DNA from 3 places in the Clostridium neonatale genome. Region 3 is predicted to be linked to each of the others. Evidence: riboswitches for the same ligand, from Rfam matches in the RefSeq annotation. Region 3 holds a riboswitch; each other region holds the start of a gene.
The links. A riboswitch is a leader RNA that binds a small molecule or an ion and turns the genes downstream of it on or off. The one in region 3 is predicted to bind S-adenosylmethionine.
Positions count from the first base shown of each region.

Region 1: it holds a riboswitch for S-adenosylmethionine, as region 3 does, so the genes downstream of both, metK (methionine adenosyltransferase) here and CNEONATNEC86_RS05815 (O-acetylhomoserine aminocarboxypropyltransferase/cysteine synthase family protein) in region 3, are expected to answer to the same signal.
Region 2: it holds a riboswitch for S-adenosylmethionine, as region 3 does, so the genes downstream of both, CNEONATNEC86_RS11930 (pyridoxal phosphate-dependent aminotransferase) here and CNEONATNEC86_RS05815 (O-acetylhomoserine aminocarboxypropyltransferase/cysteine synthase family protein) in region 3, are expected to answer to the same signal.

Region 1 covers NZ_UICR01000001.1:576,111-580,402, reverse strand. The annotation lists gene recD2 (SF1B family DNA helicase RecD2) at 1-322, opposite strand, end outside; gene metK (methionine adenosyltransferase) at 589-1,764, opposite strand; SAM riboswitch class I at 1,929-2,030, opposite strand; tRNA gene CNEONATNEC86_RS02800 (tRNA-Tyr) at 2,217-2,301, opposite strand; tRNA gene CNEONATNEC86_RS02795 (tRNA-Thr) at 2,307-2,381, opposite strand; tRNA gene CNEONATNEC86_RS02790 (tRNA-Tyr) at 2,425-2,509, opposite strand; tRNA gene CNEONATNEC86_RS02785 (tRNA-Thr) at 2,515-2,589, opposite strand; tRNA gene CNEONATNEC86_RS02780 (tRNA-Val) at 2,608-2,683, opposite strand; tRNA gene CNEONATNEC86_RS02775 (tRNA-Tyr) at 2,690-2,774, opposite strand; gene CNEONATNEC86_RS02770 (hypothetical protein) at 2,920-3,330, opposite strand; gene yyaC (spore protease YyaC) at 3,432-3,980, shown strand; gene mreB (rod shape-determining protein MreB) at 4,064-4,292, opposite strand, start outside.
Region 2 covers NZ_UICR01000002.1:74,749-79,040, forward strand. The annotation lists gene CNEONATNEC86_RS11925 (MetQ/NlpA family ABC transporter substrate-binding protein) at 59-913, opposite strand; gene CNEONATNEC86_RS11930 (pyridoxal phosphate-dependent aminotransferase) at 1,136-2,299, opposite strand; SAM riboswitch class I at 2,399-2,519, opposite strand; gene leuA (2-isopropylmalate synthase) at 3,195-4,292, opposite strand, start outside.
Region 3 covers NZ_UICR01000001.1:1,288,496-1,292,787, forward strand. The annotation lists gene CNEONATNEC86_RS05805 (Nramp family divalent metal transporter) at 1-247, shown strand, start outside; gene CNEONATNEC86_RS05810 (multicopper oxidase family protein) at 406-2,010, opposite strand; SAM riboswitch class I at 2,227-2,343, shown strand; gene CNEONATNEC86_RS05815 (O-acetylhomoserine aminocarboxypropyltransferase/cysteine synthase family protein) at 2,580-3,878, shown strand.

The sequences.
Region 1 (4,292 bases), 710 kb from region 3:
AAGTTTCTTCTCCAAACTTTTCTATTATCTTCTTAGCAGTTATAGGACCTATTCCATGAATCACACCTGCGCTTAAATATTTTTCAATCCCATCAATTGAGTTTGGAAGAATTTCTTCGTAGTCTTGAATATTAAATTGATTACCAAATTGTTTATGCACTGTCCAGTATCCAGTTAACTTTACATTTTGACCTTCCTTTATAAAAGGTACTGTACCAACAGCGCTAACTAAATTTTTATCAGCTCTAATCCTGCATACAACATATCCTGTTTCTTCACTTTTAAAAACAATATTTTCAACAAAACCATTAAGAACTTCCACTACTATCTCTCCAAACTATGATTTAAACTTATACTTCTCTTTATATTATTTTAATTATATCATAAGTTTAATTTATAATTTTATACTATTTATTGAATACTTCTCTTCTATTATATAAGTACAGGAATATATCATCCTATATTCTTTTATATCCATATTCTCAAAATATATATTTCTAATTTAAGTCAATGTTTATAAACGATTGTCACATATTTTAAATTTTAAAAAAGCAGGAAATTAATTAAAACTTCCTGCTTCTATAAATACTAAATATATTTTTTGATTTCTTCTACCTTATTTAATTGTTCCCATGGCAGATTAAGATCTGTTCTGCCAAAGTGGCCATAAGCAGCTGTTTGCTTATATATAGGTCTTCTTAAATCAAGATCTCTTATTATAGCTCCTGGTCTTAAATCAAATACCTTTTCAACTATTTCAACTATTTTATCATCTGATAGTTTTCCTGTTCCAAAAGTATCAACAGTTATTGATACTGGTTTAGCAACTCCAATAGCGTAAGCTAATTGTATTTCAAGCTTATCAGCTAATCCAGCAGCCACTAAGTTTTTCGCAACCCATCTTGCAGCATAAGCAGCAGATCTATCAACTTTTGTTGGATCTTTTCCTGAGAATGCTCCACCACCATGTCTACCATATCCACCATAAGTATCTACTATAATCTTTCTTCCAGTTAATCCAGAGTCACCTTGTGGTCCACCAACAACAAATCTTCCAGTTGGATTTATAAAATATCTTGTTTTATCATCTAATAATTCTTGTGGTACTACTGCTTTAATAACATGTTCTTTAAGATCCTTTTCTATTTGTTCTAATGTAACATGCTCATCATGTTGAGTAGATATTACTATTGTATCTATTCTCTTTGGTTTTTCATCTTCATATTCAACTGTTACTTGTGTCTTACCATCAGGCCTTAAATAGCCTAATGTACCATCTTTCCTTACTTCAGTAAGTCTTCTTGATAATCTATGAGCCATATGAATTGGTAACGGCATATATGCATCAGTTTCATTTGTAGCAAAACCAAACATCATTCCTTGGTCTCCAGCACCTACTGCTTCAACCTCATCTTTCTCACCTTTTCTTGATTCTAAAGCTTCATCAACACCCATAGCAATATCTGCTGATTGTTCATCTATTGTTGTCATAACAGAACAAGTATCGCAATCAAATCCGTATTTAGCTCTATCATATCCAATTTCTCTAACAGTTTCTCTAACTACTTTAGGAATATCAACATAACAATTTGTTGATATCTCTCCCATTACCATAACCATTCCTGTTGTTGTACATGTTTCACATGCTACTCTAGCATTTGGATCTTGTGCTAAAATTGCGTCTAATACGCCATCTGAAATTTGATCACACATTTTATCTGGATGACCTTCTGTAACTGATTCTGATGTAAATAATCTTCTCATATTTTTCTCCTTCCGCTTGTACTCCTTATCTTTAATCATGAAATAATTCGAGTAAAAGTGAAAAATCTCACACTTCTTAATATTTTTTATACTGTCTTAAAAGAAATACCTTTTATATGCAATAAAAAAACTCTTCGATAAGAAGAGCGCGATTACACAATACTTTCTTATCTTGTAGAAAATCTTTCTACAGGAATTGGCACCTTGTAATTAAACAGGTTGCCGGGTTTCACTGGGCCCTATCCCTCCACCTCTCTTGATAAGAGTAACAATATTTTATTTTCGTAATTTATTCTACCACATAATATTTTTATGGTCAATATTATACAATAAACATAATATATCATATAATCTATAATATATTCTATTCATGCATAAATTGATACAACTATTTACTTTTCAACTTTTATTTCAAGATAAAATAAAAAACTCAGAATAATAATTCTGAGTTTTGGTGGAGGAAGATGGATTCGAACCATCGAAGCGAGACGCAACAGATTTACAGTCTGCCCCCTTTGGCCACTCGGGAATTCCTCCTTAATTGGAGCTGGCAATAGGAATCGAACCTACAACCTGCTGATTACAAGTCAGCTGCTCTACCGTTGAGCCATGCCAGCATATTTCTTATTTAATTGTTATAATATAAATATTTGGTTTAAATGGTGGAGGAAGATGGATTCGAACCATCGAAGCGAGACGCAACAGATTTACAGTCTGCCCCCTTTGGCCACTCGGGAATTCCTCCACAATTGGAGCTGGCAATAGGAATCGAACCTACAACCTGCTGATTACAAGTCAGCTGCTCTACCGTTGAGCCATGCCAGCATATTTATATTTTTTAGATGGTGGGCACAACAGGGCTCGAACCTGTGACCCCCTGCTTGTAAGGCAGGTGCTCTCCCAGCTGAGCTATGCGCCCATCTAATGGTGGAGGAAGATGGATTCGAACCATCGAAGCGAGACGCAACAGATTTACAGTCTGCCCCCTTTGGCCACTCGGGAATTCCTCCATTAAGTTTTGTTGGTGTTTTTGTTCACATCAACAATAGTTAGTATATATTCAAAGTACTTATATTTCAACTCTCATATATGCTTATTTAGATAAATTATATCGCTATATATTCTATTTACTCTTTATTTCTTCATTTTAATACACTAAACATATTTATTTTTTAGTATAGAATTAAGTTCTTCAATATCTATAAGCGGACTTAATATTTCTTCTATTTTTTTATATTCGCTTTCAGGCAATCTCCTTTTTAATTTTCTGAACGCTTTTATGATTTCATCTTCACTACATGTATTAAGCTCTTCTTTTACTAACTCTATTTCAAATGTTGATAATGGTGAAAGTATACTATCAAGTTCCTTTGATTGACTATTATCTAGTTCTTCTAACAGAATTACATCATCAACTTTGCACAAAGATCTTGTATCACTAAATACTTCAGTGCTTTGCATTGGATCATCTTTTTTATTATCTATATCTGGATTCCAAAATAATGCTATAGACATGTTCATTATTAAAGTAAGTGTAAATATTATAAATATAATAATTTTTTTCATTTTCTCCTCCTTACATTAGTATTTATTGCCATTTATTTATTTTTATATACTATTTTTTCATTTTCCTAAATATACATATTCTATAAGGAGGGATGCCTTTAATGAATTTAGATAATAACCATAGTTCCAAAAGCTTTTCATACAAGCTATCTCATGAATTAGAAAAATACATTAATTCTAATACAATAATTGTTTGTATTGGCACTGATAAATGCATAGGTGATTGCCTTGGTCCATTAGTTGGTTCAATATTAACTGAAAATTTCTTTCCATTGCCAGTATACGGGACATTATCAGAACCAATCCACGCACTAAATATAGATGAACGTTTAAATAAAATAAAAGAACTTCATCCAACTGCTAATATCATAGGTATAGATGCATGTCTTGGAAATCAAGATGATATAGGTGAAATTCGCATTAGAGACTATGCTATTCATCCTGGAAAAGGAGTAGGAAAAGAGCTTCCCGAAGTAGGTATGGCTTCTGTAATAGGTATTGTAGATTCTAGCGAAAATTCTGATTTATTCTTTTCTAGAAGCATCCGATTATCTTTTATTATGGATATGGCAAAGATTATATCTAGATCATTAATTAATGCTTATAATTTAAATAATGATTTATTTCCTAAGCTTTCGCTAGACATTTGAATTAATACCTAAGCTTTAATTACTTTTTTAATTTTATAAAAAGCATCGAGAGATTTTCAATAAAAAGAAAATCTCTCGATGTTTTATTCTATAAGAACTATTTGTTGTGAATTTACTTCTCTATCTAATCTATCTAAATACCCTAATACTTCTCCTGATCCATTAACAACACATTCTTCTGCCCCTTCTGCAACTGTCACTGCTACACCGGTTTTAAATTGAATAAGCTTATCCAACCCATTAATCAATGAACCTCCACCAGTCATTACAATTCCCTTTTCAATAATGTCTGCTGCTAATTCCGGTGGTGTT
Region 2 (4,292 bases), on a different contig from region 3:
CTTATATTTTAGTTTATATTACACTCTAATATAATTTAAAATTTTTTTCTTAATTATATTATTTCCACCATTCTGGTTTAGAAAAGTCTTTAAACTTACTGTTTTCTATTGCTGTTTTAAAATCATCTGATTCTATTACTTCTAAAAGATCTTTTCCTAGTTCTTTATCTAAATCTTCTGTTCTAACTGCTACTACATTTTTATAATTTTCTGTTAATGGCTCTACAGCTAATGCTTTGCTATAATCAAAACCTGATGCAAATGCATAATTTCCCGGAACAAGTGCAGCATCTACACTATCTAAACTTCTTGCAAGTTGAGCACCTTCAACTTCAACGAACTCAATATTTTTAGTATTTTCTGCAATATCAAGTGTACTTGCTTTTGTTGCATCAACATTATCTTTTAACTTAATTAATCCATTAGCACTCAACACGTTTAATGCTCTTGCAAGATTTGATGCATCATTTGGAATAGCTATTTTTGCACCATCTGGAATTTTGTCAATTGAATCATATTTTTGTGAGAACATACCCATTCCAAGTGTTGGTACAGTTTTAACAGCTGAAATATCTAAATTATTATCAGCGCTAAATTTCTTTAAGTATTCTGTATGCTGCATTAAGTTTGCTTGAATTTCTCCATTATTTAAAGCTTGATCTGGTTGAATATAATCACTAAATTCCTTTACTGTGATTTTATATCCCTTTTTTTCAAGTAATGGTGTAAACACTTCCTTAATCATATCTCCATAAGGACCAGGGCAAACACCTACAATAATATCCTTTGAACTTCCACTTGAAGCTTGGTTATTACTCTCTGTACTTTTATCCTTTGCTCCTCCGCATGCAATTAAACTAATGCCTACTGCTGTTATTAATGATAATGCTCCTAATTTTTTTAAAATTTTCATATTTTATTCTCCCTATAATCTTCACTAAATTATTATTGCTTTTTATTTTTTAATTATAATAATTCTTATATAATTAGTCATATTTATTTTGATTTTTTATTTATATATTGTGATTTCAATGTACTTTCTTTTATTCTTTACCTTTTCTTGAAATCACAATATATTGTTATATTTTATTTATCAGAATCTTAATTTAAATTACACCTACATTTATATATTAATTTACTTTTTCATATAATTTTTTAAATTCTCTAATCTTTTAAGTGCTTCTCTAAGAGTTGCTTCTGTTTTGGCAAAATGTAGTCTTATATAATTATTAACATTGCCTCTAAAGAAACTTGATCCTGGAACTGCTGCAACTCCTATTGTTCTTGCAAGCCATATACAGAATTCATAGTCATCTTCATATCCAAATTCTGATATATCAACCATAACGTAATAAGCACCTTGTGGTTCAAAATACTTTAATCCTATTTTATCTAAACCTTCTAAAAAGAATTTTCTTTTCTTATCATATAGATCTGTTAATCCATCATAATAATCTTGTCCAAATTCTAGTCCTTTAACAGCTGCTTCCTGAAGTGGCGCTGCTGCTCCAACTGTTAAGAAGTCATGAACCTTCTTACATTGTTCTATCACTTCTTTGCTTGCAATTATATATCCAAGTCGCCATCCAGTAATTGAGTATGTCTTTGATAATGAACTACATGATATTGTTCTTTCAAACATTCCAGGAAATGAAGCTATGTAAGTATGTTTATATGGAGGATATACCAAATGTTCATACACTTCATCTGTTATTACAAAAGTATCAAACTCTATGGCAAGATCTGCAATGTACTGAAGTTCTTCCCTTGTAAATACCTTTCCTGTTGGATTTGATGGATTACAAAGAACAAGTGCTTTTGGATTTTGCTCAAATGCATGTCTTAATTCATCTTTATCAAATGTAAAAGTTGGTGGTTTAAGCTCAACATATATTGGCTCAGAACCTGAAAGAACTGTATCTGCTGTATAGTTTTCATAAAATGGTGAAAATACAATTACTTTATCATCTACATTACAAACACTCATCATTGCAGCCATCATTGCTTCTGTACTTCCACATGTAACTACTATATTTTCTTTAGGATCAATATGAATTCCCATAAACTTTTCTTGCTTAGCTGCAAGCTTTTCTCTAAAATTTTGTGCTCCCCATGTTATTGAATATTGATGCGGTCCTTCATCTGCCACTTCTTTTAATCTATCTGTTATTTCTTTTGGTGGATCAAAATCCGGAAATCCTTGCGATAAGTTTATAGCACCACATTCTTCAGAAACTCTTGTCATAGCTCTAATGACTGATTCTGTAAATCCATCTAATCTTCCACTTAATTTTGCCATATATATGCCCCCTTCTAATACTATCAAGTTACTAAGAATTAAATAAAAATAAAACGCCAGAGAATAAACTCTAGCGTAATAATCACCATAAAATTCATCCTCTTATCTATCAGTTATAAAAAATAACTGCAGGAATTAGCACCATTATATATAGTAAATGAACTAATATATCGGTTGCTGGGCTTCATAGGGCCAGTCCCTCCACCACTCTTGATAAGTTATATATTCAATTGTTAGTTGATGAATTTAGTATATATTTATTTTCTTAAAATGTCAATATATTCTTTAGATAAATTTATAATATTAACTTATTTATTCCATAATATAAATATAAGATATACTAAGTTTAAAGTAAAATAATCAAAATAAAGCACTTATATGGTGCTCACTTGTTACAAATAATGAATCTAATAATTTAAACATCAATGATTGTACCCAAAACTGTTTGAGTCATCTAAAATCAGACAAAAAATTTTGGAACAATCATTAATGTAAAAATTCTATAGCTTTATTTTTGAATTTAAGACACCCATGAGCCGAGAATCTAAATCTTGTATTTGGCTCGAATCGCTAGCATTTATTATGTAATAAGCGACTCTATAAATTACCAGAATTGTATTTTCACGCATGAACAAAAGAAACTTAGTATTTATGATTTTATAGAAAACAAAGAAATTCAATATATGAATATACGTAGTATTGTATTAAAAATTGGAGTTATTAAATTCTTAGACAGAGGCTGTTCCAAAATTGTTTGTCCAAAACTTGTTTTTTGGAGCAAACAGTTTTGGGCACAACCTCTGTCTTTTGAATTTTTAACTTCAATTTTCCTACAATACGAGTATATCATATATTGAATTTCGGTTGTTATCCACTAACCTCTGACACTCGTAATTTATTTACTGTATAAACGGTTGATTGCACTTAGCATTGCCTTAATAGATGCTCTTGTAATATTACTATCTACACCAACACCAAATGTTTTTTCTTTATTATCATTTCTTTGCATATAAACATAAGATGCTGCCTTTGCTTCAGAACCTGTACTCATAGCATGTTCATTATAATCAATTATTTTAACATCTATATCAATATTTTTTCCTATAGCATTTTTAAATGCATCAATAGGCCCATTACCTATACCTTCTATACTTCTAGCTTGTCCATTATAAACAACATTCATATTTACTTTAGTATCATTATCCCCATTAGTTTCAGAATAATCAAAGAACTGACATTTATCAAGCTTTAGAGCATCTTGTCTTTCTAGATATTCACGAGTAAATGCATCCATAACTTCAGTAGGTGAAACTTCTCCTTTTCCTTCTGAAATCTTTTGAATAACATCTGCAAACTCTTTCTGCATAGTCTTAGGTAGCTTAAATCCATAGCAATGGTCCATTACAAATGCCACTCCACCTTTACCTGATTGACTGTTAATTCTAACTAATGCCTCATATTCACGGCCTAAATCACTTGGGTCTATTGGTAAGTATGGAACCTGCCATATTCCATCATGTCTTTCTTCATACTTCTTCATCCCTTTATTTATAGCATCTTGGTGAGATCCTGAGAACGCTGTAAATACTAAGTTACCTGCATAAGGATGTCTTACATGTACAGGTATTTTAACGCATCTTTCATATACTTCTACTATTTCATCAATATTTTCAATATTAAGCTCTGGATTTACTCCATGCGAAAACATATTATAAGCCACAGTTAAAATATCAACATTACCGGTTCTTTCTCCATTACCAAGAAGTGTTCCCTCTACTCTATCTGCACCTGCAAGAAGAGCAAGCTCAGCATCAGCAACACCTGTACCTCTATCATTATGTGGATGAACACTTAATATGATTCTTTCTCTGTCTTTAAAATGCTTAGACACCCATTCAATTTGATCAGCATACACATTTGGCGTATCCATCTGTACAGTTGATGGTAAATTTATAATTATTTTATTTTCTTTAGTAGCTTCCCATACATCTGC
Region 3 (4,292 bases):
ATTGATTACAGTTATTTCAGCTTTAATAATAATATTTTTTGTTAACAATCCATTTAATGGTTTATTATATTCACAAATGTTATTAAGCGTACAATTACCAATAACTATTTTTACACAAATTTATTTAACCTCATCTAAAAAAGTTATGGGAGAATATAAAAATACTTTAATTGAAAATATTATTTTATGGACTATTGGTTTGATAGTTACATTTTTAAATATTATGCTAATATTCAGTTATTTATAGAATATATATAACTGAATATTAGCATAATAGTGATATTTTAAGAATTATTATTATAAAAATAGATGAATATAGAAATTAGATTCATATGCAAATAAAATAATAAATGACTGATATTGGTTATACATCAATCAGTCATTTATTTTTTTAAATTTATAGTTTTATTCTACTGGAACAGAATTCTCGATAACTTTAAATGGTCTCATCATATCATTATCTTCATGCTCAAGTATATGACAATGATAAACATAATCTCCGAGCTTTTTAAAATGCATAACAATTGTTGTGACCATTCCAGGCTCTGCTCTTGCAGTATCTTTTAAGCCATTTTCAAAGTCGGCTGGTGGTTCTAAGGCATCTATATCAAACTTATAGTTTCCATTTTCATCAAAATCGTCATCAGTAAAAGTCTTTCTTCCAAGTATCTCAAAATCAACTAAATGAACGTGAATTGGATGAGGAAATTGAAAATGATTAACTAAATGCCATATTTCTATACTGTCTAATTCAGGCTTTTCTGTAGTTGGTTCATGCCACATCCTATCATTTACTAGGTGCATTGTTCTGCCAAAATCGTCTTGCATAGAATCTAAATGCAAGGTTCTTTCCTTACGTGCTAATAAAGGATTAATGTTATGATATGGAAGTAATTGATCAGGAATAACACTTGTATCAGGCTTAGTTAATGGAAGACAAACCTTAAATTTCATGATGTTATTGCTAGCCATAGGAATACCGCCACCTGAATTTTTTAGAATTATTTCTTTGCCAGTATATTTTGAAAAATCTATTATTAAATCAATTCTTTCAGCGGGTTCCAATATGAAAGAGTCAATTTCTTGAGATTCATGCAATAAGGCTAATTCAGTACCTATTTGAGTAAAGGTACCACCATTATCTAAACTAAGAGTATAACCTCTACCGTTTGAAGCATTTAATATTCTAAATCTATATTTACGTGGTTCAACATTAAGGTATGGCCATACCTTGCCGTTTACAGTTGCTACTTCTCCGAAAAATATTGGTATTATTGATGGTTTTGGTAGTTGAGGTGCTGGTGGGTCTTGTTGTGGTGGTGAATCAGGATAGAATAATGAACCATCTCTGTTAAATGTTCTATCTTGAATAATCATCGGTATTTCATATTTACCCGTTGGAAGATTCAACCTATCTTCTAAACTGTCTCTTATAAGATAAAATCCTGATAAACCAGCATATACATTTAACCTTGTTATTCCTATTGTGTGATCATGATACCAGAGAGTACCTCCAAATTGATGATTAGTATATTCATAAACTTCTCTAGTGAACCTTTCACCTACAGTGTCATAATTTTTAGTAAACCATGCTTCAGGATTTCCATCACTATCATCATTTACATTAGCACCATGCAAGTGAACTACAGTTCTTACATCTGGAGTATCCATAGTACCATGGAGGGTATGATCAACTGGTAGTAGATGTTCATCTGGCAGATTATTTATCCATTTAACTAAAATAGGAACATCTCTCATAACTTCTATTGTAGGTCCAGGAAATATTCCATTATATGTCCACATTTTAGTTGGTGGGAATGATCTATGAAATTTATGATATGCTTCTTTCATAACGATTTTATAATATGGTTCTTCTGAATCTGAACAATTACATGAATTAATTGGTTTAGCTATAGATGGTACTGGAAGTGGATCAACAAATGGGGTAATAGTTGAAGGATCAGATGGATCCACTTGAGAATTTGTAGTGAGTTTATCATCTTTATTCAATGATTAACACATCCTTTAAAAAATTATCTTTTGCTTAATTGTTAATTTACTTTTAATATATTATATGTAGTAACATATAATATTGTGTTTTTATAAAATATATATAATGAGTAAAAAAAATGAATAATATAGAAAAAAGTATTGACATATATGAATAAAGAATATATACTCATATCATAGTAATTCAATAAGAATACTTTAATCGAATATTTAATTATTTTATCAAGAAAGACTGAGGGACTGGCCCTATGAAGTCTGGCAACCTGAATTATATATCATTAGTATAGTTTAAGGTGCTAAATCCTGCAGATATTTTTATCTGAGAGATAAGATTGTATAATAATAGAATTTATGCTACTTTCTTATCTTTGAAAGTAGCTTTTTATTATGCAATAAAGATCAGCTTAGTTTTCCAAAAGACCATGGAAGATAAAGTTTTTAATTCTATAAAATTTAAATGTAGTAGATAGTAATTAACTTTTAAATGGATATCTTTATTGTAATAAATCATAGTAATTAAATCATATTTATGTGGTTTAAAATATATTATTAAAACGGGGGTTATATCAATGAGTAGAGAAGAAAGAAAATTAAAATTTGAAACATTACAACTTCATGTAGGACAGGAAAGTCCAGATCCAGCAACAGATTCAAGAGCAGTACCAATATATCAAACAACATCATATGTATTTAAAAATAGTGCACATGCAGCAGCAAGATTTGGACTAGCTGATGCTGGAAATATATATGGAAGATTAACTAATTCAACACAAGATGTATTTGAAAGCAGAGTAGCAGCACTTGAAGGAGGAGTTGCAGGACTTGCAGTGGCATCAGGGGCAGCCGCAATAACTTATGCAATTCAAAATATAACAAAGGCAGGGGATCATGTAGTTGCAGCTAAAACCATATATGGAGGATCTTATAATTTATTAGCACATACACTTCCAGACTATGGAGTAACAACAACTTTTGTAGACGCAGATGAAGTAGAAAACTTTGAAAAAGCTATACAAGATAATACAAAAGCAATATTCATAGAAACACTAGGAAATCCAAATTCAAGTCTTATAGATGTGGATGCAGTAGCAGAAATTGCACATAAACATAAAATACCATTAATTGTTGATAATACATTTGCAACACCATATCTTTTCAGACCAATAGAACACGGTGCAGATATTGTTGTTCATTCAGCAACTAAATTTATTGGTGGACATGGAACATCATTAGGTGGAGTAATTGTAGATTCAGGAAAGTTTGACTGGATTGGATCAGGAAAATTCCCACAATTAACAGAAGCAGATCCAAGCTATCATGGAATAAAATTTGCAGAAGCTGTAGGTGCAGCAGCATATGTAACTAGAATAAGAGCAATTATATTAAGAGATACAGGTGCATGCATAAGCCCATTTAATGCATTCTTATTATTACAGGGGTTAGAAACACTATCGTTAAGAGTTGAAAGGCATGTTGAAAATACATTAAAAGTTGTAGAATTCTTAAAAGATCATCCACAAGTTGAAAGTGTTAATCATCCAGCATTAGAAGATAGTAAATATAATAAATTATATAAAGAATATTTCCCAAATGGAGCAGGTTCAATCTTCACTTTTGAAATTAAAGGTGGTGTAAAAGAAGCTCAAGAATTTATTGATAAATTGGAGATCTTCTCATTACTTGCTAATGTTGCAGATGTTAAATCTCTTGTAATTCATCCAGCAAGTACTACACATTCACAAATGAACGAAGAAGAATTAAGAGAAAGTGGAATTAAACCAAACACAATAAGATTATCAATTGGAACAGAACATATTGATGATATAATTTATGATTTAGAACAAGCGTTTAATAAAGATATTGTGTAGAATCAGAGTTTAGTGAGAAATAACCGAAATTCAATATATGATATGCTCGATTGTAGGGAAATTCCAGCTAAAAATTCTAATGGCAGAGGCTGCGCCCAAAAATGTTTGCTCCAAAAAGCAGGTTTTCGGACAAACAATTTTGGAACAGCCTCTGCCAAAGAATTTAAAAGCTGAAATTTCCAATACAATACTACGCATATTCATATATTGAATTTCTTTGTTTTCTCTAAAACCATAGATACCTAATTTATTTTTGTTATAATTTATGCTTGACTCAAAAAACAAATGTGTTTTTGACAGAATTAAGATGTTAATGTACGTTTATTACATTCTAAAAAAATTCTTGCTTCATTTTTTAAGCAAGCGAGCCCAATTTGAGAACTTTATTTCGGTTATTTCACTATAAACTTACTA